3 regions of the Saccharomonospora glauca K62 genome follow, and region 2 is predicted to be linked to each of the others. Evidence: riboswitches for the same ligand, from Rfam matches in the RefSeq annotation. Region 2 holds a riboswitch; each other region holds the start of a gene.
What was found. Region 2 has a riboswitch for cobalamin ahead of SACGLDRAFT_RS08910 (acyl-CoA thioesterase). Riboswitches for the same ligand answer to the same signal wherever they lie in the genome.

Region 1 (10,561 bases), 2.2 Mb from region 2:
AGCGTCGTCGCCGCGGTCGGTGGCGAGCACGTGGAAGTGACGTCGATCATCGACGACCCCGCCGCCGATCCCCACTCGTATCAGGCCGGGGCCGCCGACGCGGCCGAGGTCGCCTCCGCCGAGTTGCTCGTCTGGAACGGCGGCGGCTACGACGACTTCTTCCCGCAGCTCGCCGAGAACGCCGACGCGCCGACGGTCGTGGCCGTCGAGGTGGCGGGGGAGACCGGGAAGGACGTCGCGGCCCACGAGCACGCCGAGTCCGTGGAACACGGCCGGGACCACGAACATTCCCACGAGCACGGCAACGAGCACGTCTGGTACGACCTCCCGGTCGTGTCCGCCGTCGCCGAGCGGGTGGCCGGCGAGCTGAGCGACCTCAGGCCACAGCAGGCGGGGGACTTCGAGAAAGGCGCCGCCGACTTCACCGAACGCGTCGACGAACTGGTGAACGAGATCGACGAGGTCGCCGAGCGCCACGCCGGCGCGAAGGTGGCGGCCACCGAACCGCTCGCGCAGTACCTGTTGAGCGCCGTCGAGGTCACGGACCTCACCCCGCACGAGTTCTCCGCGGCCGTGGAAAACGAGACCGACGTGCCCGTCGCTGCGCAGCAGCGCATGCTGGAGTTGGTCTCCGGGGAGGTCGACGCGGTGGTGCGCAACACCCAGACGACCACGCCCGCGACCGAGAAGGTCGTCGAGGCCGCGCGGGAGGCCGGGACCCCGGTCGTCGACGTCACCGAGACGCTTCCCGAAGGGCGGACCGACTACATTTCCTGGATGGGCGCGCAGGTCGACGCGCTGGCCAAGGCACTGGACGAGTGAGCGAGACAACCGAGTGGACGTGACGACGACGCGGGCCGCCGTCGAGGTCAGGGGTGCGGCACTGCGGTTCGGCGAACGGACGCTGTGGTCGGGCCTCGACCTCGATGTCGCGCCGGGCGAGTTCCTGGCGGTGCTCGGCCCCAACGGATCGGGGAAGACGAGCCTGCTGCGCGTGCTGCTGGGGCTCCAGGAGCTCAGCGCGGGCACGGTGACGGTGGCGGGCCGGAGTCCCGGCCGGGGCAACGAGCGCGTCGGCTACGTGCCGCAGCAACGCGCCATGGACGACGGACTGACGTTGCGGGGTCGCGACCTCGTCGGGCTCGGCCTCGACGGTCACCGCTGGGGGCTCGGCCTGCGAGGACTGCGGCGGCGCCGGGAACGCATCGAGCGGGCGATCGAGGCCGTGGGCGCCCAACGCTACGCCGACTCGCCGGTGGGCAAGCTCTCCGGCGGGGAACAGCAGCGGCTGCGCGTGGCGCAGGCCCTCGTCGGTGAGCCCGACGTGCTGCTGTGCGACGAACCGCTGGCGTCACTGGATCTCGCCCACCAGCGGATCGTGGCGCGGCTGATCGACGAACGCAGGCGGGAGGCCGACACGGCCGTGCTGTTCGTCACCCACGAGATCAATCCGATCCTGCCGTACGTCGACCGAGTGCTCTACCTCGTGGACGGCCAGTTCCGCGTCGGTGAGCCCGACGAGGTGATGACGTCCCGGACGCTCTCCGAGCTCTACCGCTCGCACGTCGAGGTCGTCAGGGTCGGCGGCCAGATCCATGTCGCGGGTGCCCAGAGCGCGCTCTGCGAGGACGAAGTCCACCACCCCTGACCCGAAGGCTTTCGCATGGACCAGTTGTTCGACATCGACCTCACGCTGGAGCTGCTCGGCTTCGACTTCGTGCGGACGGCGCTGCTCGCGGCGGCCGTGCTCGGGCTCGTGGCGGGCACGTTGGGGCCGCTCATCGTCATGCGTCGCATGTCGTTCGCCGTGCACGGCACGGCCGAGCTGGCCTTCACCGGGGCCGCGGCGGCGTTGTTGCTCGGTATCGGAGTCGGGTACGGGGCGCTCATCGGGGCGGTGGTGGCCGCGCTCCTGCTGGGCCTGCTGGGTGGCCGGGACTCGGACCGCGACTCGGTGATCGGGGTCATCCTGGCGTTCGGGCTCGGGCTCGGCGTGCTGTTGCTCTGGTACTACCCCGGACGTGCCTCGAACAAGTTCGGCATCCTCGTCGGGCAGATCGTGGCCATCGAGCCGACCGACCTGACGGCGTTGCTGATCGCGGCCGTCGTCGTGCTCGTGGTGCTCGCCCTGGTGTATCGACCGCTGTTGTTCTTCAGCGTCGATCCCGCGGTCGCGACCGCGCGCGGTGTGCCCGGAGGGTTGCTCTCCCCGTTGTTCGCGGTGCTCGTTGGTGTCGCCACCGCGCTGGGCGTGCAGATCGTCGGCGCGTTGCTGGTGGTGGCGTTGATGGTCACCCCCGCCGCCGCGGCCGCGAGGGTCACGGCCAGCCCACTGCGAGCCACCGTCCTCGCCGTGGTGTTCGCCGAACTGGCCGCGCTGGGCGGGATCGTGCTCTCACTGGCTCCCGGCGCGCCGGTCAGCTTTTTCGTCACCGCCATCTCGTTCACGATCTACCTGGTGTGTCGGGTCGTGGAGTACCTGCGCGGCAGGGCGGGTGGTGTCGACGACCGGGCGCGTGCCGAGGAAGTCAGTGCAGCATCACCAGAACCTGTAGCTCCCCGACCAGGAAACCGATGACCCCACCCACCGCGACGAGCTTCCACTCGTCCTGACGGAACGCGGGGCGCAACAGGCCCTCGTACTCGGTCGAGGTCATGCGCAGCATGCGCTGCTCCACGGTGTTGGCCACGTCCATCGCCCTGGAGAGGTAGCCCTTCGCGGGACGTAGCGTCGCGGGCAGCCGTTCGATCGACTTCGCCGCGGCCGCTTGCTTCATCGCCTCAAGTCGTTGCGCTCCGATGGTCGCGTCGACCAGGGGGCGAGCGGCCTCGGCTTGCTCGTCCACCGCCTCGGCGACGAGTCGGCGGACCAGGGCCCGCAGCCGATCCGACTTCGGGCCGTGCAGGAGCGCGTCGAGCACGTTGTCCACGGTGAACAACTCTTTCGCGATCATCTCGCCGTACTGGCGGGCGACCTCGGCGCGTCTGCGTTGGAACATCCCGTGCAGCAGGAGTCCGCCCGGCAACCGTATGGGATCGCGGGGAACGAAGATCAATTTGATTGCCAGCCAATCGGTGAAGAACCCGATGGACGCTCCGAAGATCGGCATCACGAGTGGGTTCTTCGTCAGCGCCCACACGATCGACTGAACGACCCCCAGAAAAAACCCGAAATAAATACCCGAACGAGCGATGAAAGCCATTTCGGGTCGGGAGGTGTCCCTGATCAATTTGACGAGCAGGGCCTTGTCCTGGGTCAGCCGCTGCACGCTCATCCGCTTGATGTCGAGGATGTCGCCGACGTTGTCGCGGAGTTCGTCCAGCATCTGGTGCACGAGTCGGGGAGCACCCGCCTGGACGTGCTTGACCACGAGGTCCCGCGCCATCGGTGGCAGGCGCTCCCACAGCCGAGGGTGGTGTTCGGCGAGCACCTCACGGGTGATGTCGTCGACGGCCTTCAGCAGGGGTTGTTCGATCTCCGTGAGGAGTCGGTCGGCCTTGACCCTGGCGAAGACCTCGGCGACATCGAGGACGTTCTTGGTGAGCAGATCGGTGGCCGTCGCCGCCATCCTGCCGCCGTGCCGAGGCACCACGCCCTGCCAACCGAGGAAGGTGCCCTTCAGTCCCACGAACTCCAGCGGGCGGAACATCATCTCGATGGCCACGCGTTTGGTGACGTACCCGATCAACGCGGCGACGACGGGGATGGCGGTGTAAAGGGGCCAGTTTCCGGCGAGATCGTCGAGAACAGCTTCCACCGAGACCTCCTCGCCGGCATCCACCGCCACATTTCCTGCCATTCGGCGCGCATCACGGGCGCTCTACCGGAAACCGCGCGCGAAAGGTTGGGTAAGGCAACCCGAACTCATTATGGTGTCCGGATGGTTGAAGCGCAGGCATCCCCCACACAGGCGACGAATGCGATGTTCGCGACCGCCTTCCGCGGTTATGACCAGGCCCAGGTGGACGAACACATCAGGAAACTGAACGCCGAACTCGCCAACATGGCACGTCACCGGGACGAGGCGACGGCATCGGTCGCGGAACTGACGAAGGCACTGAGCTACGCGCAGAAGGAACTCAGCGACACCAAGAACGCGCTCGCCCGCATGGTCGACGACCCGGCGGGGCCCGCCGCCATGACCGAACGGGTCAAGACCATGATGCGGTTGGCGGAGGAGGAGATCGCGGAGTTGAAGGCGAAGGCGAACGCCGACGCCGCCGATGTCCGGGACGCCGCCGACGCCTACGCCGAGAAGACGCGGAGCAAGGCGCAGGCCGAGGCCGAGAAGCTCGCCGCCGAAGCCGCGGCGGAGCGGGAACGCCTGGACGAGGAAGCCCGCCGGCAGCGGGAACAGCAACGGAAGAGCGTCGAGGCCGAACTCGCCGCGAAGCGGAAGAAGACCGAGAACGAGGTCGCCGAGATGCTGCGGAACGCGGAGCGGAAGTACGACGCGATGATCACCGAGGCGGAGACCAAGCTGGCCGAGGCGCGGTCGCTGCGCAAGGAGGCCTACGAACTGCGGGCCGCGGTGTTCGACCGGCTCAACGCGAGCCAGTCGGCGTTGCGCCAGGCCCTCGAACGGCTCGGTGCCGACCCGAGCCCGGCGGAGATCGCGGCGCAGGACAGCGACCACGTCGAAGAGGCCGAGGAGAAGGCGAAGCAGCCCGCGTGAGGCGTTCGGAATTCGGTTGCCATCGCGCGGGTCCCCGGCCAGAGTGACGGATCATGCGTACCGCGCTTGTCACGGGGGTCAGCAGGACCGCCGGTATCGGGTTCGCCATCGCGCGCAGACTGCTGCGCGACGGACACCGGGTGTTCGCGCACTCCTGGTCGCACTACGACGCGACGGAGCCGTGGGGCGCGGACCCTCGCGGGATCGACGGTGTCCTCGCCGAGCTCTCCGGCGGAGAGGCGCTGGGACACCTGGAGGCGGACTTCTCGGACCCTGCTGCCCCCGAACGGGTGGTCGAGGCGGCGGTGGACCGGTTCGGTTCTCTCGACACGCTGATCGCCAATCACGCGCGCAGCTCGGTGGCCACACTCGACGAGGTGACGGCCACCGAGCTCGACCTGACCTGGGCGGTCAACGTGCGGGCCACGCTGCTGCTGGTGCGCGCGTTCGCCCGGCAGTACCGCGAAACGAACCCGCGTCCGCTCCCCGGACGCGTGGTGCTCTTCACCTCGGGCCAGCATCTGAGCCCCATGGCGAGGGAAATCCCTTACGCCGCAACGAAAGGCGCGCTGCACCAGCTCACGTGGACCCTGTCGGACGCGCTCGCCGACGACGGGATCACCGTGAACACCGTGAACCCGGGGCCGACGGACACCGGGTGGGCGGACGAGGAGCTGACCGCCTCGGTCGCCGAACGACTGCCACGCGGGCGGTGGAACACACCCGAGGAAGCCGCCGCGGTCGTGTCGCTTCTGCTCAGCGAGGACGCCGCCACGATCACGGCCAATGTGGTCGACGCCGAGGGTGGGTTTCGGCGCTGACGAGGTTCCGGCAACGCGGAAGGTGACATCGCGCTGCCGAAACGGCTCGGAAGGTGCACTATCGTCGCGTGGACTCCAACGCCGCCCCACACACATCGTCGGTCGTCGACTTCCCGGTGTACGGCCTCGACGAGACGTTCCGCGGCATTCGCTGGGTGGACTTCTTCGAGGGACTGCCCGGCAGGCCGCCCTGGGCGCTGTGGCTGGGTCACCGTGAGTCCGACTCCGACAACGGAATCCGGGTGGGCACGCTGCCGAAGCAGAGGTACGAGGCCATCATGTGCCCGAACGGCAAGGACCCACTGGTGGAGGTCGCTTTCAGCGGGGCCTTCGGCGTCGTCAACGTGACCTTGCCCGACAGCACCGTGACCAGGCCCGAGGGACTGATCCCCGCGCTCGTCGAACACGCCGAACATCAGGCCCGTCGGTATCTCGAATGGCCCATCGTCTGGTGGCGCATCGAAGGTGCGCAGGTCAGGGCCCGCGTGTGGCACTTCGCGGGCGGGTGGGCCGCGTTCTCCACCGCGCTCGACGACGCCTACCTCGTGGCCGTCGGCGTGGGCGTGGAGCCCGCCGACCTGGCCTTCGAACCGGTCAAGGACGGCGCCGCCTACCACGCCGACCTTTCCGCGCCGCTGAACTTCACCGAACTCGGTAGGCAGAAGAGCGCCAGGCCGCAGGCGTGGCTGCCACCCCCGTGCCGCGACAGCTTCCATCCCGACCAACTGGCGTTCATCCCGGACGAGACGGAGGCGTGAGAGCGGCCTCGGGGCATGTTCAGCGACGTCTACCCAGCCCCGGCAGGCCACCACTGACGGTGTAGACCGAGGTCGACTGGTTTCTGCGCTCCCGTTCCTCCCGTTCCAGTTCCTCACGAACGCGGGCGCGACGGATGCTTTCGGGGTCCCGCGTCGAGGACGCCGTCCTTCGAGACGGGGTCTCTGCTTCGGGTTTGTTGTGCAGGCTTGCTCGGGCGCGTTGTATCCGTGTCAGGTGCGCGGCCTTGTGACCACGGTCGAGCCGGGACTCCCGGATCGCCTTCGCGGTGACACGCAGTCGCTCCGTCAGTTTCGCCTCCCGCTCCGCCAACTCCGGTGGCACTTCCTTGCCGTGACGCAGCATCGGGTTGCGTATCTTGACGAGTTCGCGGATCTCCCGTTCGAGGTCCCGGACGGAGACGCCGGATCCGCGCTGCCGATCACGCCCCCCGAGTTCGCGTTTCCGGTCCGGGGAGGTCGTGAGCGCCGCCAACTTCCCCAACAGGGTCCTCGCCCGCAGGGCCAGCCGGTCCCGGGACGGCGAGCGCGGAACGTGCTTCAGATCCAGGAGAACCGTGTGAATCTCCGTGCGAACGGCGTTGGCCTGCTGCCGCTGCTTCTCGGAAGCGGCAAGCCCGGCCACCCGATGTTCCAGCGACGCGATCCTGTCGCGGTGGCGGATGAGGGGATCCGAGCCGGCTCGGGATTGCCTGCGCTTGCGACGACCCATCCGTTCCTCCGTTTCCGAGCCGCGGGGCGACCGCCGAGGTGATGTCCGCCACTTTGTCGGAACGGAGGCGCACGGTGTTACGGGCGACGGCAGGCAGGCGAACCGCTCGGTCGGGCTCCCTTGTCAAGCACCCCGGCGTCACTACAGTGAGACGCGCTGGTGGTTCGCCTTCCGCCGAGGCGGTGGGCGAGGCAAGAGGGAACCCGGTGGGAATCCGGGACTGCCCCGCAGCGGTGAGTGGGAACGAACGCCGTGGCCGGTCGCTCGACCGGTTCCAACGCACTGGGCCACACGGTCTGGGAAGCGACGGTCAGTAGGAGCCCCGGTGGGAGCCGGGCCGTGCCCGCGAGTCCGAAGACCTGCCACCGGTGCGCACACCGCCGGTGTGCGTGACCTCCGGGCGTTCGAGGGTGACCCTGGCGGACGAGTGGTTCGGCGACGTCGCGTCGCCACCCGCTCGCCCGCGAGGCCGCCGTCGCGCGTCCGGTGCCGCCGTCGAGCTCGCGAGGAGAGAGCCTTGACCAGCACAATCGGATCGACCGTACTCGGTTATCCCAGGATCGGACCGAACCGGGAACTCAAACGAGCGCTGGAGAACTACTGGGCGTCGCGCATCAGCGAGGCCGAGTTGCGGAACATCGCTCGCGACCTGCGTATCGACACCTGGCGTTCGTTGCGTCAGGCCGGACTCGACTCGGTACCCGGCAACACGTTCTCCTTCTACGACCACGTACTCGACACGGCGGTGACCTTCGGAGCCGTGCCCCGCCGGTACGCGGACCTGGGACTGAGCCCACTCGACACCTACTTCGCCATGGCGAGGGGCGTGGAGTCGACGCCGCCGTTGGAACTGACGAAGTGGTTCGACACCAACTACCACTACCTCGTGCCTGAGATCGGGCCGGACACTCGGTTTTTCCTCGCCGACCACGGTGTGCTGGAGCAGGTTCGGGAGGCCGACGAGCTCGGCATTCCCGTCCGGCCCGTGTTGGTGGGGCCGGTGACGTTCCTCCTTCTGTCCAAACCGGATTCCGAAGCGGCTCCGGGGTTCCGTCCGCTGGACACAGTGGACGAACTGGTCGACGCGTACGCCGAACTGTTGCGCGAACTCGCGCGTGCCGGCGTGGAATGGGTGCAGCTCGACGAGCCCGCGTTCGCGGCCGACCGCACCGAAGCCGAACTCGCGGCCCTCCGCGAGGCGTACCGCTCGCTCGGCTCGCTGGCCGAGCGTCCGAAGCTCTTCGTCGCCGGCTACTTCGGTGACCTCGGGGAGGCACTGGAGATCCTGTCGGCCGCCCCCGTCGAGGCCGTGGGAGTCGACTTCGTGGCCGGTGACCCGGGTCTGGACTCGCTGGCAGCGTTACCGGGCCTGCGGGACAAGACGCTGGTGGCCGGACTGGTCGACGGCCGTAACGTCTGGCGCACCGACCTCGACCGCGCCCTCACCACGGCGGCCACACTGCTCGGTCTGGCGGGCGAGGTCGCCGTCAGCTCGTCGTGTTCGCTGCTGCACGTGCCCTACGACGTCGAAGCGGAGTCGAGCCTCGACCCGCAGGTGGCCTCGTGGCTGGCGTTCGCGCGGCAGAAGGTGCACGAGGTTGTCGTCCTCGGCAGGGCACTGCGCGAGGGGCGCGACGCGGTGGCCGAGGAGCTCGCCGCGGCTCGGAGAGTGGTCACCGACCGGGTGAACGCCGAGCGGGTGCGAGACGAGCAGGTCAGGCGTCGCCTGGCGGGGCTGCGGCCTCGGGACACCCGCCGGGCCGACTACGACGTCCGCCGGGAGGCTCAGCAGGAGGCGCTGCGGCTGCCACCGTTGCCGACGACCACCATCGGGTCGTTCCCGCAGACCGCCGACGTGCGCAGGACCAGGGCCGCCCTGCGTCGCGGCGGTATCGACCACGACACCTACATCAGCCGGATGCGCGCGGAGATCGAGCGGGTGGTGCGACTGCAGGAGGAGCTGGGGCTCGACGTCCTCGTGCACGGCGAGCCCGAACGCAACGACATGGTGCAGTACTTCGCCGAGCACCTCGCCGGTTTCGCGGACACCGAGCACGGCTGGGTCCAGTCGTACGGGTCACGCTGCGTGCGCCCGCCGATCCTGTTCGGCGACGTGTCCCGGCCCGAACCCATCACCGTCGAGTGGGCCGCGTACGCGGCGAGCCTCACGGACCGGCCGGTGAAGGGCATGCTGACCGGACCGGTGACGATCCTGGCGTGGTCGTTCGTGCGTGACGACCAGCCGCTCGCGGACACGGCGAAGCAGGTGGCCCTGGCCATCCGTGACGAGATCGCCGACCTGGAGGCCGCGGGACTCGGCGTGATCCAGGTGGACGAACCGGCGCTGCGGGAGCTGTTGCCGCTGCGCGCCCACCGGCACAAGGAGTACCTGGACTGGGCCGTGGAGGCGTTCCGGCTGGCCACGTCGGGTGCACGGGCGAGCACCCAGGTGCACACGCACCTGTGCTACTCGGAGTTCGGCGACGTCATCGACGCCATCGCCGCACTCGACGCCGACGTCACCAGCATCGAGGCCGCGCGGTCGAGGATGGAGGTGTTGGGCGACCTGGAGGCCGCCGGATTCGCGCGCGGGGTCGGGCCCGGCGTGTACGACATCCACTCCCCGCGGGTGCCGGAGGTGGCCGAGATCGTCGAACTCCTGCGGGCCGCACTGGCGTCGGTGCCGCCCTCACGGCTGTGGGTGAACCCGGACTGTGGGCTGAAGACCCGAGGCTACGCCGAGGTGGAGCCCGCGTTGCGCAACCTGGTCGCCGCAGCCACCGAGGTGCGGCGCACGCTGGGATAGCAGACGGCTCCCGCGCCGCCACCGGATCGGGCGGTGGCGGCGCGGGGACCGGTCAGGCGCTGCGGCGGCGGACGACGACCACGACGGCCGTGGCCGCCGTTCCGAGTCCCGCCAGCCCGAACAGGATCGGCGCGGCAGCCGGGCCGGAGTCGGCGAGCGAACCGTCACCGGTGGCGACACCTCCGGCGGGTGTCTCGGCCACCTGCCCACCGGGCGCCGTCTCGGTGGAGGGTGCGGGCTCGGTGGGGGTCGTCGTGCCGTTCGTGGTGCCGTTCAGGGCTTCGCAGGCGATGCCGTCATCGTCGGCATCGAGCCGATGGGGGTCATTGGTGTCCCGGTCGAACTCGGCCTGCGCCTCCGCCTGGCTGGAGAAGTTCGCACAGTCGAGGTCCGGTTGGGCGTTCGCGACTCCGGTGGCGGGCAGCGCGGTCCCGGCAGCGAAGACGAACGCCAGAGCGGCGTTGCGAATCAGCATGAGCTCTCAGCCTTCCGGTTGGGGTCGCGGACACGGGAAACGCCCGCGACCTGGGCGGTAACACCTGTGGGGGCGCCCAACCGGGGTGGCGTCCAAACCACACCGAGGGGTGAACGAGGTGGCCTTCACAGGCCGCCGAGGGCCGCACATCCGGGTTCCCGCCACCGCGGTCGACACTGCGGGCGGATCCCGCGCGTGTGAGGCTTGAGAAGGCAACGGCCCCTCCGACGAGCGCGAGGTGCCTCATGAGTGACCCGGTGGCACAGGTGCGGCAACACAGCGAACAGCGGCGCGC
Region 2 (10,561 bases):
CGCCGTGCTCCTTCACGGGCGGCAGGACGGGGAACCCGACACCGCCACCGTGGTCGACCTCGTCGAGGAGGCCATGCGTGACCTCGCCGAACCCGTGTACGTGGACGAAACGGGCGTCGGGATCAACGTCAGCGTGGGCATCGTCGTCACCGAGGGGCCGGGACGCAGCCGCGAGGACCTCCAGCGGGCGGCCGAGCTGACCCTGCACCGCGCCAAGGAGAACGGCAAGGCCCAGTGGATGCTGTTCGAGCAGGAGCTGCACGACCGCGACCGGCGCCGCTTCGGTATCGGAGCCGGGATCGGCGGTGGTCTGGAGAACGGCCAGTTCGGCGTGGACTACGAACCCACGGTCACGCTCGACGAGCACGAACGCATCGCGGTGGTCAACGCCCAGCTCCGCTGGGACCACCCCGAACACGGGGTGTTGCGACCACGTGATTTCTTCGCCCTGGCCGACGCCACCGGGATGACCCCGGCGCTGGGGGAGACGCTGTTGGCCCAGTCCATCGCCGACGCCGCCTCGTGGCAACGGGAGTTCGGCAACGCACCGGATCTGTGCGTCCGGCTGCCTTCCCGGCTCGCCATCGACCCGAACCTGGTCCGCATCGTCCGCACCGAACTCGAACGCACGGGCCTCCCGGCCACCAAGCTCCGCATCTGCGTCGACAGCGCGGACCTGACCGACCCCCGTGGTGAGGTGCTGGAGAACCTGTCCATCCTCGCCGAGCTCGACGTCAAGATCACCCTGGCGGTGGCCGGGGCCGCCGACATCGAGCTGATCCACCAGCACCGGCTTCCCGTCGGCTTCGTCATCGTGTCGGGCACGTTGGTCGACGCACTCGCCGAGGAAGGCGAGAGCGCCCAGGGCGCTCACCGGCACTTCGCCATGCTGGTGAAGCGGGCCCGCGAACTCGGCATCTTACGGATCGGCGTCGACGGCGTGCACGACACCGAGCACGCGCGCAAACTCGCCGAGCTGGGGGCCGTCGCGGGTCGTGGCAAGTTGTTCGGCGAGGAAGTCGACGCGGCGGGCATCCGGTCCATGCTCGCCGAATCGGCCGCGCGAATGGAATCATCGCGGCCATGACAGAACTTTCCACCGCGCCGGACTTCACGTTGCCCGACGAGACGGGTACCCCTCGTCGGCTGACCGAGCTCCTCGCCACCGGTCCCGTCGTGTTGTTCTTCTATCCGGCCGCGATGAGCCCCGGCTGCACGGCCGAGAGCTGCCACTTCCGCGACCTGGCCTCCGAATTCGCCGAGCTCGGGGCCCGCCCGGTGGGCGTGAGTTCCGACCCGGTGGACACCCAGCGGAAGTTCTCCGAGGCCCATTCCCTGGGCTTCCCGCTGCTCTCCGACGTCGACGGCGCCGTCGCCGAGCAGTTCGGGGTGCGTCGGGCGTTCGGTCCGCTGCGCACCAAGCGGCACACGTTCGTCATCGACACCGACCGGAGAGTACTCGCCGTGATCCGCAGCGAACTCCGTATGTCCGTCCACGCCGACAAGGCGTTGGAAGTACTGCGCGCCCGGAAGAGCTGACGCCGCCTCCGTCGTGCGCACCATGGCGACGCGATGTGACGAAAAGCCACGCCGAGTGCCGCCCCTCCGGCCGAGCCGTAAGGTGGGGCGCGCCGTGGGTTCGCCCCTCGCGGGGCATCGTAAGAGGGAACCCGGTGGGAATCCGGGACTGCCTCGCAGCGATCAGTGGAAACGACCGCCGTCATCGAGCACTGAGCCTTCTCGGTCCGGGAAGCGACGGCCAGTAGGCGTCCGTCCTTGAGGTCTTCTCCGACAGCGACCGACATCGCCCACGAGTCCGAAGACTTGCCCGCTGTCCGTGCGCCTCCACGCGCACGGTGCCGTCCGCCGCGACTCGCCGCGCCGACGGTCCCGCGGTGACCGTGTCGGTGGACCGGATGACCTTCCGGGCCCCGGTCCGGGCCGGTGACCTGCTCAGCGTCCATGCCGAGCTGGAGCGGTTGGGGCGGATCTCGATGACCACCGCCGTCAGGGTGACCTCCGAGCGCTGGAACACCTCGGGTCCGACGACGGAGGTCGCGGCCGCGCGGCTGACGTTCGTCGCGATCGACGCGGACGGCAAGTCCCGCTCGGTTCCCCGCCTGGTGACTCGGCCGGAGGAGGCCTGACGTTGCACCGGGCACGGCCGCGCGAAGGACCCGGCGGCCGTGGCCGGTGCAACGGGGGTCACTCCATGAGTGCGTCCTCGGGGACCGGGGAGTCGGTGCGCAGTGCCTCGAACAGCGCCTCCGACTTCGCCGGGTCCCAACTCTCGGCCGAGGCGGAGGTGACCGGAACGGTGGTCGTGATCACTCCGCCGCTGCTGATGCCCCTCATGGCCCACGCCAACCCCACGAGGTTGTGCAGGTGGTCGTCGGTGTCGAGCGTGAGCGCGTCGGGCACGGCTCCCAGCAGCGGGAACACGTCGAACGGATTCAGCAGGGTGGCCGGGCTCGCGATCTCGTTGGCGAGCGCCCCGATGAACTTGCGCTGGTTCGCCACGCGGTCCAGGTCCGACCGCGGCGTGGCCGAGCTGTACCGCATCCGGACGAACCCGAGCGCCTGCGCGCCGTCGAGCGTCTGCTTCCCCGCCGGGATCACCACCCCCGTCTTGGTGTCGCGCATTTCCTGCGGGATGTCCATTTCGACACCGCCGATGGCGTCGACGACCTGCGCGAAGCCACCGAACCCGATCTCGGCGTAGTGATCGATGCGCAGTCCCGTGGCCAACTCCACCGTCTGTATCAGCAGGGGAGGACCACCGAAGGCGAACGCGGCGTTGATCTTGTTGACGCCGTAGCCCGGAATCTCGACCCGCGAGTCGCGCGGCAGGCTCAGCAGCGTCGGCTTCGTGTCGTTGTCCGGGATGTGCACGAGCATGATCGTGTCGGTGCGCTTGCCGCTCGCGTCTCCGGTGGACAGCTTCGCCATCTGCTCCTCGTCGAGCCCTTCACGGGAGTCCGAGCCCACCAGCAGCCAGTTGGTGCCCTCCCCCGCGGGCGGCCTGCCCTCGTAGTCGTCGGGGAGCGCGTCGGTGCGGTTGATGGAGAACTCCAGGTAGAGCCACACCGCGCCCAGGAACAAAACGAACGCGAGCACCAGGCACAACAACACCTTGGGGAACGACACCCGCCTGCGCCGGGAACCTCCTCCCGAGGCCGGGCGCGGAGGCCGGGACGGGGGTGGCTGGGGTGGCCGTGGCGCGACCCGCGTGGACTGCTGAGGAGGCCGTCCCGCCTGACGTGCCCGGTTGCTGCCCGGAATCGGCATCATCTGTGCTTGTTGTTGCCGGGGCCCTCGTGGCGGCCTCCGGCCAGGAGGCGGCGGCCGGTGTCCCCCCTGGTGCCCGCCGTAGGTCATGGCCACTCCGATCGCTTTCGTGCGGCTGTTTGCTGCCCGCATACCTACCGCATGTCCGATCGCGTAGACGCGGCATCCCCCGATCAGGTTGTACCGACCGCGCGAGAAAAGGGCTCGGGAAGCGAAAAACCCCCGGTCAGAGCATTAGGCTCCATCGAAGAGGCGCATCGTGAGCGAAAGCACGGGCCAAAAGCCCGTGATCGGGAACCAGACCCGCGGTCTGGACCGCGAACTCGGCGGCGAGCCGGTTCCACAGCGCGGGTCGGCGCAGAAGCGCGTGGTTCTCCCCCGCCACGTCGAACCGCGCCAGTCGGCCGGCCTGGGCGTCGGCGCGTCGCGCGTACCGATAGGAGTCCTCGGGCCGGGTCACGCGGTCGAGCGCGCCGTGCGCGATCACGACCGTCCGGCCCGCCACCGGCTCCACCGGTTCGTCGGGGGGCGTCCACGGCGCGAAGACGCAGGCGCCCCGGACCGCCTCGTCGTCGCACACCCGCAGGGCCACCCGGCCTCCCATCGAATGCCCCACCAACACCACGGGCAGGCCCGGCCGTTCGGCCCGGATCCTCTCCAACGCCCACCGCGCGTCCTCCACCGGGTGCCTCGCGGGCTCGTTCCACCCACGAACCCGGTTGCGCAACAGCCGCACCTCAAGGCCGTGTCGCGCGCCCGCCGCCCGCACGGCCCGAGCCACCGGCACCATCCGCAGGTACGCCAGCCGCCACGGCCGGACGACGTCGGCGCCGTACTCCGCGCCTCCGTGCAGCACGAGCGCGACCGCCCTGGGCCGAGGCGTGCTCGGCGGGAGGGTGGTCAGGGTGGGCCGCGCCACGACGGGGCTCACGCCGCCGACCGTTCGTCGGCGGCGAACTGGGTGTCGTGCAGCTCGGCGTACCGGCCGCCGAGAGCCAGCAGCTCGGGATGCGTGCCGCGTTCGACGATGCGACCGTCCTCGACGACGAGAATCAGGTCCGCCGCCCGCACGGTGGAAAGCCGGTGGGCGATGACCAGCGCCGTCCGCCCGTCCAACGCGTCGGCCAGCGCCTCGCTGACCGCGACCTCGGACTCGGAGTCCAGGTGCGCGGTGGCCTCGTCGAGCACCACCACACGCGGCCGGGCGAGCAACAGCCGGGCGATGGTGAGGCGTTGCCGCTCGCCGCCGGAGAGGCGGTAGCCCCGCTCCCCGACCACGGTGTCCAGACCGTCCGGGAGCGAGCGCACGAGTTCCTCCAGCCGGGCCCGACGCAAGGCGTCCCAGATCTCGTCGTCGCTCGCCTCCGGGCGCGCGTAGGCGAGGTTGGCCCGGATGGTGTCGTGGAAGAGGTGGCCGTCCTGCGTGACGAACCCCACCGTGCGCCGCAACGACTCGAACGAAAGATCCCGAACGTCCACGTCGGCCAACCGTACGGCCCCGGAGTCGACGTCGTAGAGCCGCGCCACCAACGAGGCGATGGTCGACTTGCCCGCTCCCGACGGCCCCACGAGCGCCACCATCTGCCCGGCCTCGGCCCGGAAACTCACGTCGTGCAGCACCTGTTCGCCACCCCGCGTGTCCAAGGTGGACACCTCTTCGAGCGAGGCCAGCGAGTACTGCTCGGCGGAGGGGTAGGAGAAACGCACGGAATCGAACTCGACCGAGACCCCTCCCGAGGGCAGCGGTGTGGGGTGGGGTTTCTCGGTGATCATGGGCTTGAGGTCGAGCACCTCGAAAATCCGCTCGAACGACACCAACGCCGTCATGACGTCCACCCGGACGTTGGCCAACGCGGTCAGCGGCGTGTACAGGCGGGTGAGCAGCAGGGCCAGCGCCACGACCGTGCCCGCGTCGAGGCGGCCGGTGAGCGCGAGCCAGCCGCCGAGGCCGTAGACGAGTGCCTGCGCCAGCGCCGACACCAGCGTGAGGCTGGTCATGAACCAGCGGGTCAGCATCGCCGTGCGGACCCCGATGTCACGGACCCGACCCGCACGCCTGCCGAACTCCTCGGCCTCCGCCTCGGGCCTGCCGAACAGCTTGACCAGCGTGGCACCGGGCGCGGAGAACCGCTCCGTCATCTGGGTGGTCATGGAGGCGTTGAGTTCGGCCGCCTCGTGCTGCAGGTCGGCCATCCTCCTGCCGATCCGTCGGGCGGGCAGCACGAAGACCGGCAGCAGGAGGAGCGCGAACAAGGTCACCTGCCACGACAGCGTGAGCATCACGCCGAGTGACAAGGCCAGCTGGATGACGTTGGTGACGAGACCGGACAGCGTCGCGGTGAACGTGCGCTGCGCGCCGATGACGTCGTTGTTCAGTCTGCTCACCAACGCGCCGGTGCGGCTGCGCAGGAAGAACGCCACGGGCATCCGCTGGACGTGTTCGAACACCGCCCTGCGCAGGTCGACGATGAGTCCTTCGCCGATGTGGGCGGACTGCCACCGCTCGGCGAGCCCCAACGCCGCGTCGGCCACGGCGATCGCCGCGATGGCCACGGCGAGCCAGACGACCGTGGAGACGGACTGCCCTCCGACGATGGCGTCGACCACGCGTCCCGCCAGCAGGGGCGTGGTGACGGCCAACACGGCCGACACGACCGTCAGCACGAGGAAGACGGCCAACCTCCGCCAGTGCGGCCGGGCGAAGGAGGCCACTCGGCGAACCGTGCCCTTACGCAGTCCCTTGGGGGCGTTGGCCGAGTTCATCGCCCCGCGAAGCAGCGACCATGTGTTATCCACTCGCCAACAACCCCTTTCCCGTGTGTGCCCCGCACAACAGCGACGACGCCGCGGATCTTCCCGTGCCTTGCTGATTCTGCCGGTGGTCACGGACAGTTCGGGCTCCTCTGTACTCTCGACCACCATGAGAATCCAGGCACAGCGGGAGGCGGAGCCCGCGCGGATCGGCGTGTTCGACCGCATACGAGCGGCGCTGTCCCGGCGGCCCCTCGCCGTCGACGCCCTGCTCTACCTCGGCTGTGCCTGCTACGCCCTGGTCATGGCGACGACCGACAAGCACTTCGGTTACCGGGTGTGGGGCGCCTTCGCCGTGGCGGGCTACGGGCTCGCCCTGGTGCACACCTGTTGGCTGCTGCTCACCCCGAACGCGCGGCCGTCCCGGAGGCGGTCACGCTGGGTGGGCGTGGGCGCGATCGGCGTCGTCGGCATGCTCGCCCCGATGGTGACCCTGCTCGTACGACGGGAAGCGTCGGGAGGCGACTGGACCGACGTCGAAAGACTGTGGAACGCCCAGCCCGAGGTGTGGGTCATCGAGCGCTCGGCCGACACCCTGCTGCACACCGGCAGCCCCTACCTGGACATCGCCGCCTTGGACCGGGCCCCGCACGTCCACGACTACACGCCCTACGGCCCCGTGATGGCACTGTTCGGGCTACCGCGTGCGCTGCTGGGCGGTTCCCCGGTCACCGACGTGCTCACCGACGCCCGTGTCGTGTTCGCGCTCGTGGCCGTCGGCTGCGTGGTCGCCGCTCTTCGGCTGCTGCGGGTGCCCTCGGTGCCGATCCGGGGCGCGCAACTCGCGGCGGTGTTCCCGCTGACGGCGCTCACCTGGGCCACCGCCGGCCCCGACCTGGCGATCGTGGGACTGATCGTGCTGGCGGTCGCGCTCGCCGCCACCGACCGCCCCGTCTCGGCCGCGCTCGTGTGCGCATTCGTGACGAGCGCGAAGCTGATCGCCGCGCCCGCCGCCGTCGTGGCCGGTTTCGTCGTCACCAGCCGACTGGGTGGGCGCGCCCTGGCTCGGTTCGCCGTGGTGTTCGTGGGCGTCACCGCCCTGGTGACCGTGCCCGTGTACCTGGTGAACCCCGGAGCCTTCGTCGAGCACGTGCTGCTGTTCCCGGCCGGTCTCGGCGAGGTCGCGTCACCCGCCGCGAGCCCACTGCCGGGGCGACTGATCGCGAGCACCGGGCCCGTGGGCACCGTGATCGCGCTGCTGCTGCTCATAGCAGCGGGTCTGGCCGTGCTGCTGTGGCTGATTCGCCGTCCACCTCGGACCGCGGCCGATGCCGCCCTGCGCATCGCGGTCGGGCTCGCCGCGTTCACGTTGCTGACGACGGCCACGCGTTTCGGCTACCTGGTCTACGTCTCCGTGCTACTGGGCGCGGTGCTGGTGTTCCGGAACCGGACCTCGGCCCCCCTCGGCGCCGAAGGGCCCGGCTCCGGACACCACGGAGATCCCATCTCTTCTACTTCTTCTTGACGCGCGTGGCGCCTCCCCTTCCCCGAAGCTGCACACCGGACTCCGACAGGACCCGGTGCACGAAGCCGTAGGAGCGTCCCGTCGACTCCGCCAGAGCGCGGATGCTCGCTCCCTTCTCGTACTTCTTCTTCAGGTCAGCAGCCAGCTTGTCGCGCGTGGATCCGGTGATGCGCGCACCCTTCTTCAGGTCTGCCACGTCAATCCACCTTCCGCCCGTTGATGTTTCGGGCCACTTTCAGCCCCTGCCGTGGCAATGATCGAACACGACGGCGCCGAATGCCAGACGACAACGAGAAAACATGCTCGAATGGCGTCGAAAACGTCCGATACGGTACTTGCTGTAGACCGAACAATAACGGAACGCGTAAAACTCACACGGTTGTCGTGGCCGGTGGCACACCACACTCCACCCGAAAGGGGGGCCATTCACCGATCCGTGGATCACCACAACGCCCCTGGTCAAAAAGCTGTGCGTGATCTTTCAATCACACGGTGAGCACATCGGACCGACAACCGGTGAGTACACTTCCGAAGAAGTCTCGAATTTCACCGGTAAAACACCCGATCAGGCGAGCTCAACCAGTTCCCGATAATCGTCGGACCAAAGATCTTCCGTGCCGTCGGGCAAGAGGATCACCCGTTCGGGTTCCAAAGCTTCGACCGCGCCGGGATCGTGGGTCACGAGAACCACCGCTCCCTCGTACCGGTTCAACGCGTCGAGCACCTGATCGCGGCTCGCCGGGTCGAGGTTGTTCGTCGGTTCGTCGAGCAACAGCACGTTCGCCGCACTGGAGACGAGCCCCGCGAGAGCGAGCCGGGTCTTCTCCCCGCCGGACAACGTCTTGGCGGGTTGTTCGAGCTGCTCACCGCTGAAGAGGAACGACCCCAACAGGTTGCGCAGTTCCTGGGCGCCGGTGTCCGGCGCGAGATGCCGGATGTTCTCCCACACCGTCGCCTCGTGATCCAGTGTCTCGTGCTCCTGGGCGTAGTAGCCCAGTCGCAGGCCGTGGCCCGCCACGACCCGGCCCGTGTCGGGCTTCTCCAGGCCGGCCAGCAACCGCAACAGCGTGGTCTTGCCCGCCCCGTTCAGTCCCAGCACGACGACTCGGGACCCCCGGTCGACGGCGAGGTCGACCCCGGTGAAGATCTCCAACGAGCCGTACGACTTCGAGAGGTTCTCGGCCGTCAACGGCGTCCGGCCGCACGGAGCCGGCGCGGGGAAGCGGATGTTGGCCACCTTGTCGGCCTTGCGTTCCTCGTCGAGACCGGCCAGCAACTGCTCCGCGCGGCGAGCCATGTTCTTCGCCGCCACCGCCTTGGTGGCCTTCGCACCCAGTTTGGCGGCCTGCTGTTGGAGCGCCGCCGCCTTCTTCTCGGCGTTGGCGCGTTCCCGCCTGCGACGCTTCTCGTCGGTGGCTCGCGCGTCGAGGTAGCGCTTCCAGTTCATGTTGTAGCTGTCGAGCTCACCGCGCGTGGCGTCGAGGAACCACACCTTGTTGACAACCTCGTCGAGCAGTCCGACGTCGTGGCTGATGACGACGAGGCCACCGGTGTGGGCCTTCAGGAAGCCGCGCAGCCAGGCGATCGAGTCGGCGTCGAGGTGGTTGGTGGGTTCGTCCAGCAACAGGATGGTGCCCGAACGTCCTCCCGCACCGGCTTCGGAAGCGGCGAACAGGATGCGCGCGAGTTCGACCCGGCGCCGCTGCCCACCGGACAGCGTCCGCAGCGGCTGCGGCAGTACGCGGTCCTCCAGGCCGAGGTTGGCGCAGATCCGAGCGGCCTCACTCTCGGCCGCGTAGCCACCCAGCGCGGCGAAACGCTCCTCCAGCCGCCCGTAACGCCGGATCGCCCTGTCGCGGGCGGCGTCGTCCACGAGTTCGGCCATCGCGTTCTGCGCCTTCTCCATGTCGCGCAGCAACACGTCGAGGCCACGCGCGGAGAGCACGCGGTCCTTGGCCGTCACCGACAGGTCCCCTTCCCTGGGGTCCTGCGGCAGATAGCCGATCTCACCGGTGTGGTGCACCTCGCCCGCGTACGGCTCGCCCTCCCCGGCGAGCACACGAAGCGTGGTGGTCTTTCCCGCGCCGTTGCGCCCGACGAGACCGATGCGGTCGCCGGGCTGCACCCGCAACGTGGTGTCGGACAGCAGGATGCGCGAACCGGCGCGCAGTTCGAGACCGGTAGCCGTGATCACTCAAAAGACTCCGTGGTGTGAACGTGGTGGTCGGACAGGTCGTGCACGAAGCGCTCACGCGCGCCTACTCCAGTCGAACGACCACGCGGCCCAGTGTAATGTGCGGCGCCAACCGTTTTTCGTGACGGTGGCGGGGGTCACCGCACAGTGATCTCCACCGCTCGGGCACGCTCGGCCGCCTCGTCGAGCACGGAACGTCGCGGTTCGGACACGGTGAGCACGCGTGGCTCCGCCTTGGCGAAGACCTCGGCGAGCCTTCGGTCCGCTCGCAGCTCTTCCAAAGCCCGCCGGTCGCCTCCGAGCACGACGGCGTCGAGGTCGGCGACACGGGAGCCCAGGACGTCGGCGGCGTCGTCGGCCGCCGCCCGCAACGCTTGCCGTGCCTGGCCCTCGCGTCGCCGGGCGAACCGCTGTTGCGACCACCCTCCGGCGGCGCTGCGGCCGTGCACGAGGTGTCGGTCCGTCCGCGACACCGTGACCCGTCCCCCCTCGGCGACGCCGACGCTGTGCCCACCGAGTCGCACGAGCAGCAGGCCGACACGGCGCGGCCTGCGCGCGTGCTCGACCAGGATTTCCGTCGCCAGCCCGTCGTGCCGGGTTCCGGGTTCGACGGCGAGCGGTTCGAACGGCACCGACGCCGTCGCGGTCACGCCGTTGCCGCCCACGACACGCACCTGCCTCGGGTCCAGTTCGGTGCACACCACCCCGTCGTTGCGCTCGGAAAACCGCGCGAACCAGCGGTCCAGTCGCTCCGGCTCCACCTCGACGGCCGTCCCCCCGCCCGACACCTGCCGTTTCCGCGC
Region 3 (10,561 bases), 1.5 Mb from region 2:
GAAGCCGGACTGCCGTCGAAGGTGAAGAACACCCGGCCCGCGGTGTCGACCACCTCGCCGCCCCCGCTCCACGGCTCCCCCGACGTCGGGAAGCTGCGAGGGCTCACGCCCGGCACGGTACGTGCCTCACCCCGTGCGACGTCCCCCAGCGATTCCCACACGGTGGACATGTCGACCGCAGCGAGATCGACGCGCTGTTCCAGCGGGACGGCCTCCCGCATTCGCTCCGGGGTCCAGTAGTCGAGAACCGTCTCCACCGACGCAGTGACCTCGTTGACGGCCACCCCCTCAAGTGAATTATTTTCCGAAATATTCTTCGCGCTCGCTGGAACGGATATCCCCAGAGCCACCACACCAGCAGCCACCAGGGGGAACGACCGCGATATCCCTCGCCTCATCTCGCTGCCTCCACACCGTCGGTGAATTACCAACCAGTGGTAGGAAACGATCCGAGATATCGCACAACTGTGGTACCGCCAGGAGAGGGACCCGGCGGTCCGACGGGTCAGACGGCCAACGGCAACGCCGTGGGGTGGACCGGAGCCGGCAGGTCGGACTCCCCCATCAGGTATTCGTCCACCGCCCTCGCGGCCGAACGCCCCTCCGCGATAGCCCACACCACCAGGGACGCGCCCCGATGAGCGTCACCGCACACGAACACACCGGGCGCCCGCGTCTGCCAGTCGGCGCCGCACGAGAGCGTGCCGCGTCCGTTCAACGACAGGCCCAACTCGTCCAGCAACGGCATGTGCTCCACGCCCTCGAAGCCGATGGCGAGCAACACCAGATCGGCCGGGATGCGCTCGACCTCGTCGTCAACCGGGACGACCTCGCGGTGTCCGGTCTCGGGGTCCTTGCGCACCTCCACCCGACGGAGTTCGAGCTCCCTCACGTGACCGTCGTCGTCCCCGACGAACCGCTGCACACCCACGGCGAAACGCCGCTGCCCCGCCTCCTCGTGAGCGGGATACGTGCGCAGAATGTAGGGCCACGTGGGCCACGGCGAACGGGAGTCGTCCCGAGTGGACGGTGGCTGGGGATAGCGGTCCAACTGCGTCACCGACAACGCGCCCTGGCGAATCGCCGTGCCGTAGCAGTCGGCCCCCGTGTCACCGCCCCCGATGATCACGACGTGCTTGCCCTCGGCGCTCACGGGAGTGGGACCGTCGCCCTCGCACTCGCGATTGGCGGGCACGAGGTGTTCCATCGCCAGGTGGATGCCCTTCAGCTCCCGCCCCGGCGTGGTGGTGTCGTCACGCCCCCGCAGCGCTCCCACCGCGAGCACCACGGCGTCGAAGCGCTCCCGCAGCTGCTCCACGGTGACATCGACACCGACCTCGCAGCTCGTGACGAAGCGAACCCCCTCCTCCCGCAGCTGCGCGAGCCTGCGGTCGAGCACCTTCTTCTCCATCTTGAACTCGGGGATTCCGTAACGAAGCAGTCCGCCCAACCGGTCGTCCCGCTCGAACACCGTCACCTCGTGACCGGCGCGGACGAGTTGCTGTGCTGCCGCCAACCCGGCGGGCCCCGAGCCCACCACCGCCACCGCCTTGCCCGTGGGCACCGCCGCGTGCTCCGCACGCAGGTACCCCTCTTCCCACGCGTGTTCGGCGATCGTCTCCTCGACGCGCTTGATGCTCACCGCTCCACCCGAGTCGGGGGAGATCGACAGCACACACGCCGCCTCGCACGGCGCCGGGCACAACTTGCCCGTGAACTCGGGGAAGTTGTTCGTGGCGTGCAGGCGGTCGACCGCGCGTTCCCAGTCGCCCTGCCGCACGAGGTCGTTCCACTCCGGAATCAGGTTGCCCAACGGGCACCCCGCGCTGCCCGAGTGACAGAACGGGATACCGCAGTCCATGCAGCGCGTCGCCTGGGTACGCACCCGGTGGTCGCGCTCCTCGGGGGCGAGCTCGACATAGACCTCCCGCCAGTCCCCGACTCGCTCCTCACGAGGACGCTTGGGCGGATCGACCCGCTCGTACCGCAGAAACCCCTTGGGATCAGCCACGCGCTGCCTCCTCTGTCTTGCGGGACACCCTCCCCAACTGCGGCCCATGCCGCAGCGGGGGCCCAACCCGGTCGGCACGCGCAGCTGCACCACCATTGTCAGCCACGCGCTGCCTCCATGATCGCTTCGTCGACGTCTCGCCCCTGCGCCTTCGCCGCCTCCATGGCCTCCAGGACACGGCGGTAGTCCGTGGGCATCACCTTCACGAACGTCGCGGACCGTCGTTTCCAGTCACCGAGCAGGGAAGCCGCGACCGGCGATCCGGTGAACCTGTGGTGTCGCTCCACGACGTCACGCAGCCAGGCGAGGTCCTCCTCGTCCGGTGTGTGCAGTTCGACCATCTCGGGGTTCACGTCCCGTTCGTCGAGCCGCAGCACGTACGCGATGCCGCCCGACATCCCGGCGGCCACGTTGCGACCCGTTCCGCCCAGGACGACGGCGTAGCCGCCCGTCATGTACTCGAACGCGTGATCACCCACGCCCTCGGCGACCAGCAGAGCGCCCGAGTTACGAACCCCGAACCGCTCCCCGACCTGGCCCCGCAGGAAGAGCTCGCCCGACGTGGCGCCGTAGGCGAGTGTGTTGCCCGCGATCACCTGGTCCTCGGCGGCGAACGGCGCCTCGGGGTCGGGACGCACGATGATGCGTCCGCCCGACAGACCCTTGCCGACGTAGTCGTTGGCGTCGCCCACCAGGTCGATCGTCACTCCCGGCGGCAGGAACGCCCCGAGTGACTGGCCCGCCGAACCGGTGAGTCGCACGTGGATGGTGTCATCCGGTAACCCCGCGCTGCCGTAGCGGCGGGTGACCTCCGACCCGAGCAGGGTTCCGACGGTACGGTTAACGTTGCGCACCGGGAGCTCCAGTCGCACCGGCCGTGCGTCCTCCAACGCCGCCTCCGCGAGCTGGACGAGCGTACGGTCGAGCGCTCGGTCGAGACCGTGGTCCTGCTCGCGCACCTTTCGACGCGCTCCGCCCCGCGAGGGCACCGCGAAGATCGGCGACAGGTCGAGCCCCTTCGCCTTCCAGTGCTCCACCGCCTCGTCGACGTCGAGCAGATCGGCCCGGCCGACGGCCTCGTCGAGCGAGCGGAAGCCGAGCCGCGCGAGGTACTCCCGTACCTCCTGCGCCACGAACCTGAAGAAGTTCACGATGTGCTCGGCCCGGCCGGTGAAGCGTTCGCGAAGGACGGGGTTCTGGGTCGCGACCCCCACCGGACACGTGTCCAGGTGACACACGCGCATCATCACGCATCCCGCCACCACCAGCGGCGCGGTGGCGAAGCCGTACTCCTCCGCGCCGAGCAACGCCGCGACGACGACGTCACGGCCGGTCTTGAAACCGCCGTCCACCTGCACGGTGATGCGGTCGCGCAGGCCGTTCAGCATCAGGGTCTGCTGGGTCTGCGCCAACCCGATCTCCCACGGCGTGCCCGCGTGCTTGAGGGAATTCATCGGCGAGGCGCCGGTGCCGCCGTCGTGCCCGGAGATGAGCACCACGTCCGCGTGCGCCTTGGCCACTCCCGCGGCCACCGTGCCGACTCCCAGCGAGCTCACCAGCTTGACGTGGATGCGCGCCCGCTCGTTGGCGTTTTTGAGGTCGTGGATGAGCTGGGCCAGGTCCTCGATCGAGTAGATGTCGTGGTGCGGCGGCGGGGAGATCAGCCCCACGCCCGGCGTCGAGTGCCGGGTCTTCGCGATCCACGGATACACCTTGTTCGGCGGCAATTGCCCGCCCTCGCCCGGCTTGGCGCCCTGCGCCATCTTGATCTGGATGTCGTCGGCGCTGACCAGGTACTCGCTGGTGACGCCGAACCGGCCGCTGGCCACCTGCTTCACGGCGCTGCGCCGCAACGGGTCGTGCAACCGGTCCGGCTCCTCCCCGCCCTCACCGGAGTTCGACCGACCGCCGATCGTGTTCATGGCGACGGCGAGCGTCTGGTGTGCCTCCAGCGAAAGCGAGCCGTACGACATGCCGCCGGTGTTGAAACGACGGCAGATCGACTCGACCGACTCGACCTCCTCGATCGACACGGGTTTCCGCACGCCTTCCCGAAGGGCGAACATCCCCCGGAGGACCCCGCCCTCGCGGTTCAGTCGGTTCACCTCGTCGACGTATCGGCGGTACACCTCCCGCCGTCGCGAGGCGCTCGCGTGCTGGAGCAGGAACACGGTCTCGGGGGTGAACAGGTGCAGTTCCCCCTCCCGGCGGTAGGCGTAGTCACCGCCCGGCTCCAGGCCGCGGTGGGCACGCTCGGCGGGATTCTCCGGGTACGCGCGGCGGTGCCGGATGGCCACCTCCTCGGCGAGCACGTCCAGCCCCACCCCACCGAGGGTGGACACGGTGCCGGTGAAGTACTCGTCGAGGATGTCCTGCGACAACCCCAGGGCTTCGAAGACCTGAGCTCCGGTGTAGGCGCCGACGGTCGAGATGCCCATCTTCGACATGATCTTCAAAACGCCCTTGTTCAGCGCCGTGATGTAGTTGCGCACGGCGGTGGGGGCGTCGACCCCGCTGACGGCTCCCTGCGCGACGAGGTCCTCGATCGACTCGAACGCCAGATACGGGTTGACCGCCGCGGCACCGTACCCGAGCAGCAGCGCGATGTGGTGTACCTCGCGCGCGTCGCCCGTCTCCACCACCAGCGCGACCCGCAGGCGCTCCTTGGTCCGAACGAGGTGGTGGTGCACCGCCGACACGAGCAACAGCGAGGGAATCGGTGCCATCCGGTGGTCGGAGTCGCGGTCGGAGAGCACGAGGATGTGGGCGCCGGCCTCCACGGCTCGCGACGCTTCCTTCCGCACCCGCTCGATCGCCTCGGCGAGCGCCTCCCCGCCACCGTCCACCTCGTACAGTCCTGAAAGGACAGTACAGGAGAATCCGGGCAGGTCGCCGTCAGCGTTGACGTGGACGAGCTTGGCGAGCTCGTCGTTGTCAATGACGGGCGAGTCGAGCTGGATCTGCCGACACGAGGCGGGTCCCGGCGCGAGCAGGTTCTGCTCCGGTCCCATCACCCTGCTTAAGGAGGTGACGAGTTCCTCGCGGATGGCGTCGAGCGGCGGGTTGGTGACCTGCGCGAACCCCTGCTTGAAGTACTCGTACAACAGCCGGGACCGCTTGGAGAGCACCGAGGGAGGCGTGTCCGACCCCATCGACCCCACGGGTTCGGCGCCCTTGAGCGCCATCGGCGTCAGCAGGACCTTCAGCTCCTCCTCGGTGTAGCCGAAGGCGAGTTGCCTCCGCAGGACGGAGGCATGGCTCTGGGGCACGTGCTGCCGCTCGGGGAGCTTGTCGAGGGACAGCAGTCCCGCGCGCAGCCACTCGTCGTAGGGAGCCTGCGCGGCGAGGTCGGCCTTGATCTCGTCGTCGTCGACGACCCTGCCCGCCTCGGTGTCCACGCAGAACATGCGGCCCGGCTTGAGCCTGCCCTTGGCGACGACCTCCCCCGCAGGCACGTCCAGCACGCCGCTCTCACTGGCGAACACGACGCGATCGTCCGCGGTACGCCACCAGCGGGCCGGCCGCAGTCCGTTGCGGTCGAGCACCGCGCCGACCAGCGACCCGTCGGTGAAGGTCACGCACGCGGGACCGTCCCACGGTTCCATGAGGCTCGCGTGGAACTGGTAGAACGCCCGGCGCGCGGGGTCCATGGTGCGGTGGTTCTCCCACGCCTCGGGGATCATCATGAGCACCGCGTGCGGCAGGCTCCGACCTCCGAGGTGCAGCAGTTCCAGTACCTCGTCGAACGACGCCGAGTCGGAGCCGTCCGGCGAGCACACGGGGAAGAGCCGACTGAGGTCTCCCGGAATGAGGTCGGAGTCCAACAACGCCTCGCGCGCCCGCATCCGGTTGCGGTTGCCCCGGATGGTGTTGATCTCGCCGTTGTGCGCGACGAACCGGAAAGGATGCGCCAGCGGCCACGACGGGAACGTGTTGGTGGAAAAGCGGCTGTGCACGAGCGCGATGGCGCTGGTCAACCGCTCGTCGCGCAAGTCGGGGAAGAACACCGGGAGCTGGGTCGGCGTGAGCATCCCCTTGTAGACCAGGGTCCGCGCCGACAACGACGGGAAGTACACCCCGCACTCGGCGGCGAGGGTCTCGTGTTCGGCGCGTTTGCGCAGGCAGAACGCGAGCCGATCGAGGTCCACACCTGCCCGACGGCCTCCGTCGGCGTTCGGTGCCTCCGCGACGAACAGCATGGCGAAGTGCGGCATCACCGACCGGGCGGTGGGGCCGACTTCGGCGGCGTCCGGAGCCGTGGGCACCTCTCGCCACCCGAGCACGACCAAGTTCTCCTCGGTCGCGATGCGTTCCACCGTTCTCACGGCCCGTGCCCGTGCCTCGGCCTCCGCGGGCAGGAACACCAGTCCCGCCGCGTAGCGGTGCCGCCCGTGTTCGTCGGGCTCGGGAAGCGCGAAATCCACCTCGGCGCGCAGGAAATCGTCCGGAAGTTGCACCAGAATGCCCGCCCCGTCGCCACTCGTGGGCTCCGCTCCCGCGGCACCACGATGGTCGAGATTCGTGAGCGCGGTCAAACCGTCCGTGACGATCCCATGCGAACGCACGCCCTTGACGTGGGCAATCATGGCCACACCGCATGCGTCCTTTTCCGCCGCAGGATCGTATACGCCCTGCTTCTCTGGGATCGCGGAGAAGATCAAAGGGACCTCCTGCGTCGTCATCGTGCTCTTCGTGCCGGGCACGGGACGACAATGGCCCGTCAATTAGCGCGACTTTAACACCTGAGAAATGCCCTGAAAACGGTTCGAATCAACCATCTTGCCCGGTGGCGTAACAATCTCGCAGCATTGCCGCACCGGTTTTGCCGGCTTTACGTCGGTGCCGTGTCGTGGTGTGTCGACTCGGTCACCGAGCCGACGTCCGGCCGTCGCCATGTGAGCCGAGGGGCCGGATCACCCGAGTGTACTCGACGCCCCGGCCTGGTACTGTCACTGCGACGTGAGCGGTAGCGAAGTCCGGTGAGAATCCGGCGCTGTGCCGCAACTGTGATGGCCCTCCGTCACGGCCGCCGTGCGAGCCGTGGAGTGCCCAGCCAGGTCGCCTCACCGTTCACGCGACGCCATTACCGCCTCCGGCGCAGAGGTGCGGCGTCCGCGACCGCCCGACGGTCTCGGCGCAGCCGACGCGCCGCCCGAGAAGTCGAGGTTCGATGTTGCCTGTCAGACGGTTTCTGCTCCTCCCGCTACTGCTGGTGCTTTCCCTCACAGCCTGCGCCGAGCGCCAGGAGGACACTCCTCGGGACTCGGCCGACAGCAGTGGTTTTCCCGTCGAGCTGAAGCCCGAGGGCGCGCCCGCCGTCACGCTGGAGGAGCGCCCCGAGCGCATCGTGTCGCTGTCACCGTCGGCCACCGAGGTCCTGTACGCCGTCGGAGCCGGTGACCAGGTGGTGGCCGTCGACGAGATGTCGACCATCCCGGAACAGGCCCCGCGTACGGAGATGTCGGGCTTGAACCCCGATCCGCAGCGGATCGCCGCGCACGACCCCGACCTCGTCGTCGTGGAGTCGGACACCGACGGCAAGCTGGCCGACGCGCTCGCCAAGACCGGAACGCCCACGCTGGTGCTGCGAGCCCCGGAGACGCTGGACGCGATGTACGCGCAGTTCGAGCTCGTGGGCAAGGCCACGGGCCACGCGAGCGAGGGCGAGGACCTGGCCCGGCGGACGAAGGAGGAGATCGAGAAGCTGGTCGCCGACGCGGGGAACGCGGGCGAGAACCTGAGCTACTACCACGAACTCGACCCGAGTTACTACAGCGTGACCTCCGAGACCTTCATCGGTCAGATCTACGGCCTGTTCGGCCTCACCAACATCGCCGATCGGGACGACCCCTCCGCGCACGGCGGTTATCCGCAGCTGTCGGCGGAGACGATCCTTTCGGCCGATCCCGACCTCGTCTTCCTCGCCGACACCCAGTGCTGCGGACAGACCGCCGAGACCGTGGCGAAACGCCCCGGTTGGGACACGTTGACCGCCGTGAGAGAACACCGGGTGATCGAGCTGCAGGAAGACTCCGCGTCCCGGTGGACGCCGAGGATCGTCGACTTCGTCCGCACCGTGGCCGACGGCGTGGCGAAGGTCGCCGACTGATCGTGCTGAAGCGCTCGGTACGACGCGCTCGCGTCCGCGGACGCGAGCACACCACCCGGCTGCGACCGGGCACGGTGCTGCTCGCGCTCGTGGGACTGCTGGCCGTCGGTGTGTTCGCCGTGGTGGTCGGGGCCGGGGATCTGGGCTGGCAGCGCGTGCTCGCCGAGATCGTCGCCCAGGTCACGGGGACGATGTCGCCGCTGTCGGAACGCGAAGCGGCCATCGTCTGGGAACTGCGCGTACCTCGGGTGTTGCTCGCCGGCATCGTTGGTGCCGCTCTCGCGAGCGCGGGCGCCACCTTCCAGGGGGTGTTCCGCAACCCCCTGGCCGACCCGTACCTTCTCGGGGCCGCGGCCGGCGCGGGCATGGCCGCCACCCTCGTCATGGTGCTGGCCCCCGCCGTGACGACGTGGCCGGTGGGGCCCGTGCCGCTGGCCGCCTTCGCCGGCGCGCTCGGCGGGGTGGGGCTGAGCTGGATGTTGGGGCGCTCCGCGAGTGGGACGGGTACCGCGACGCTGTTGCTCGCGGGAGTGGCGGTGACCGCGTTCCTGACCGCCGTCCAGACGTTCGTGCAGCAACTCGACACCGACACCCTCCAGCGGGTGTACACGTGGACGCTCGGCGGTCTCAACGTGAGCGGGTGGACCGACGTGTGGCTGGCCCTGCCCTACGTCACCGTCGCCGCGGTGGTGCTGTGCCTGTGCGCCCGGCTGCTGGACGTCCTCACCCTCGGCGACGCGGAGGCCGCTTCCCTGGGAGTACGGCCCGGCCTGCTGCGACTGGTACTACTCGGAGCGGCTTCGCTGGCCACGGCCGCCGCCGTCGCGGTGAGCGGGCTGATCGGGTTCGTCGGCATCGTGGTGCCGCACGTGGTACGTCTGCTCGCCGGAGCGAGTTACCGCGTCATCGTGCCGCTGTCCCTCGTCGGTGGTGCCGCGTTCCTGATCCTCGCCGACTACGTCGCCCACACCGCGATGCCGGGCGAACTTCCCCTCGGCGTGGTGACCGCGTTCGCGGGAGCCCCGTTCTTCGCCGTCGTCCTGCACACGACGAAAGGACGTGCCTCGTGACGGCCCTGCGACTCGACGGCGTCGGCGTCGCCTACGGCGGCAAGGCGGCGGTACGCGACATCTCCCTCGCGCTGGAGCGAGGCGGGTGGCTCGCCGTCGTCGGCCCCAACGGAGCGGGCAAGTCCACCCTGTTGAAGGCCGTCGCCGGGCTCGTTCCCCACGACGGGTCCATCACGGTGTACGGCACGCCCACCGACACCCTGACCCGGCGTCAGCGAGCCACACTCGTCGGCTACGCCGCCCAAAGCCCCGTGCTCCCGGACAAGCTCACGGTCACCGACTACGTGTTGCTCGGGCGTACCCCGCACCTGGGGCCGCTCGCGCGGGAGACGGCCGCCGACCTCGACATCGTGCGGGAGGCACTCGACCGGCTCGACCTCGGAGGCCTGGCCGGACGCAACCTCGACACGCTCTCCGGCGGGGAACGCCAACGCGCGGTCCTGGCGAGGGTGCTCGCCCAGCGGGCCCGGCTGTTGCTGCTGGACGAACCCACCTCGGGGCTCGACATCGGGCACGCCCAGGCCCTGCTGGAACGGCTCGACGGACTCCGCAGGGAGGACGGCATCACCGTGGTGACCACGCTGCACGACCTCACGTTCGCGGCCCAGTACGCCGACACGCTGGTGCTGATGGACCACGGCGAGGTGGTGGTGGCGGGCTCGGGCCACGAGGTGTTGACCGCGGCTCGCCTGCGCACGCACTACGCAGCCGAGGTCGAGGTGCTCACCACCACGGCCGGGCATCCGGTCGTGGCCCCGATCCGTTCGCGGTGAGCCGGGCTCGGTGACCGTCTCGGCGACGACTCACCCGACCTCGGTCCGCGCCGTCGCACCGCCGGCGCCTCCGGAGCCGTCCCGGCCTCCGTCGTCGGCGCGGTCGGTGGTGTCGGTGTCCTCCTCACCGGAGCCGTCGCCGCTGGGCTCGACGCCGTCACCCGCCGCTCCCCCGTCGTCGGGGTCGGTCGCGAGATCCTCCGGCCGTTCCCTCGGGCCGCGACGCTTGGCGAGCACCAGGTACGCCACCGCACCGGCGAAGACCAGGATCGACGTCCACACGTTGACCCGCAGACCGAGGATGTGGTTGGCCTGGTCGGTGCGCATGAGCTCGATCCAGAACCGGCCCGCCGTGTACCCCGCGACGTAGAGCGCGAACGCACGCCCGTGCCCGAGCCGGAATCGCCGGTCGGCCCACAGCACGAGCAGCGCGACCCCGAGGTTCCACAGCAGCTCGTAGAGGAACGTCGGGTGCACGACCGCCAGCGGCACGTCGGTGACGGCCACGCCGTTGAGCGCGTCGGGCAGCCCCGTCTCCGGGTCGATCCGCTGGTAGATCTCCAGGCCCCACGGCAGGTCGGTCGGCCCACCGTAGAGC

Region 1: another riboswitch for cobalamin. It lies ahead of metE (5-methyltetrahydropteroyltriglutamate--homocysteine S-methyltransferase); the one in region 2 lies ahead of SACGLDRAFT_RS08910 (acyl-CoA thioesterase).
Region 3: another riboswitch for cobalamin. It lies ahead of SACGLDRAFT_RS15420 (ABC transporter substrate-binding protein); the one in region 2 lies ahead of SACGLDRAFT_RS08910 (acyl-CoA thioesterase).

What each region holds. Positions count from the first base shown of each region.
Region 1 covers NZ_CM001484.1:4,068,437-4,078,997, reverse strand. Annotated here, with positions in the region: gene SACGLDRAFT_RS18995 (metal ABC transporter solute-binding protein, Zn/Mn family) at 1-822, shown strand, start outside; gene SACGLDRAFT_RS18990 (metal ABC transporter ATP-binding protein) at 836-1,648, shown strand; gene SACGLDRAFT_RS18985 (metal ABC transporter permease) at 1,664-2,578, shown strand; gene SACGLDRAFT_RS18980 (DUF445 family protein) at 2,529-3,758, opposite strand; gene SACGLDRAFT_RS18975 (DivIVA domain-containing protein) at 3,882-4,676, shown strand; gene SACGLDRAFT_RS18970 (SDR family oxidoreductase) at 4,730-5,497, shown strand; gene SACGLDRAFT_RS18965 (hypothetical protein) at 5,566-6,255, shown strand; gene SACGLDRAFT_RS18960 (hypothetical protein) at 6,275-6,985, opposite strand; cobalamin riboswitch at 7,129-7,366, shown strand; gene metE (5-methyltetrahydropteroyltriglutamate--homocysteine S-methyltransferase) at 7,503-9,791, shown strand; gene SACGLDRAFT_RS18950 (excalibur calcium-binding domain-containing protein) at 9,844-10,266, opposite strand; gene SACGLDRAFT_RS18945 (DUF2252 domain-containing protein) at 10,512-10,561, shown strand, end outside.
Region 2 covers NZ_CM001484.1:1,833,979-1,844,539, reverse strand. Annotated here, with positions in the region: gene SACGLDRAFT_RS08920 (EAL domain-containing protein) at 1-1,087, shown strand, start outside; gene SACGLDRAFT_RS08915 (peroxiredoxin) at 1,084-1,539, shown strand; cobalamin riboswitch at 1,619-1,846, shown strand; gene SACGLDRAFT_RS08910 (acyl-CoA thioesterase) at 1,857-2,147, shown strand; gene SACGLDRAFT_RS08905 (LCP family protein) at 2,206-3,378, opposite strand; gene SACGLDRAFT_RS08900 (alpha/beta hydrolase) at 3,515-4,219, opposite strand; gene SACGLDRAFT_RS08895 (ABC transporter ATP-binding protein) at 4,216-6,084, opposite strand; gene SACGLDRAFT_RS08890 (glycosyltransferase family 87 protein) at 6,209-7,564, shown strand; gene SACGLDRAFT_RS08885 (helix-turn-helix domain-containing protein) at 7,551-7,760, opposite strand; gene SACGLDRAFT_RS08880 (ABC-F family ATP-binding cassette domain-containing protein) at 8,130-9,758, opposite strand; gene SACGLDRAFT_RS08875 (acVLRF1 family peptidyl-tRNA hydrolase) at 9,896-10,561, opposite strand, start outside.
Region 3 covers NZ_CM001484.1:3,309,340-3,319,900, forward strand. Annotated here, with positions in the region: gene SACGLDRAFT_RS15405 (trypsin-like serine peptidase) at 1-398, opposite strand, end outside; gene SACGLDRAFT_RS15410 (glutamate synthase subunit beta) at 506-2,011, opposite strand; gene gltB (glutamate synthase large subunit) at 2,110-6,672, opposite strand; cobalamin riboswitch at 6,936-7,078, shown strand; gene SACGLDRAFT_RS15420 (ABC transporter substrate-binding protein) at 7,182-8,120, shown strand; gene SACGLDRAFT_RS15425 (FecCD family ABC transporter permease) at 8,123-9,190, shown strand; gene SACGLDRAFT_RS15430 (ABC transporter ATP-binding protein) at 9,187-9,963, shown strand; gene lgt (prolipoprotein diacylglyceryl transferase) at 9,994-10,561, opposite strand, start outside.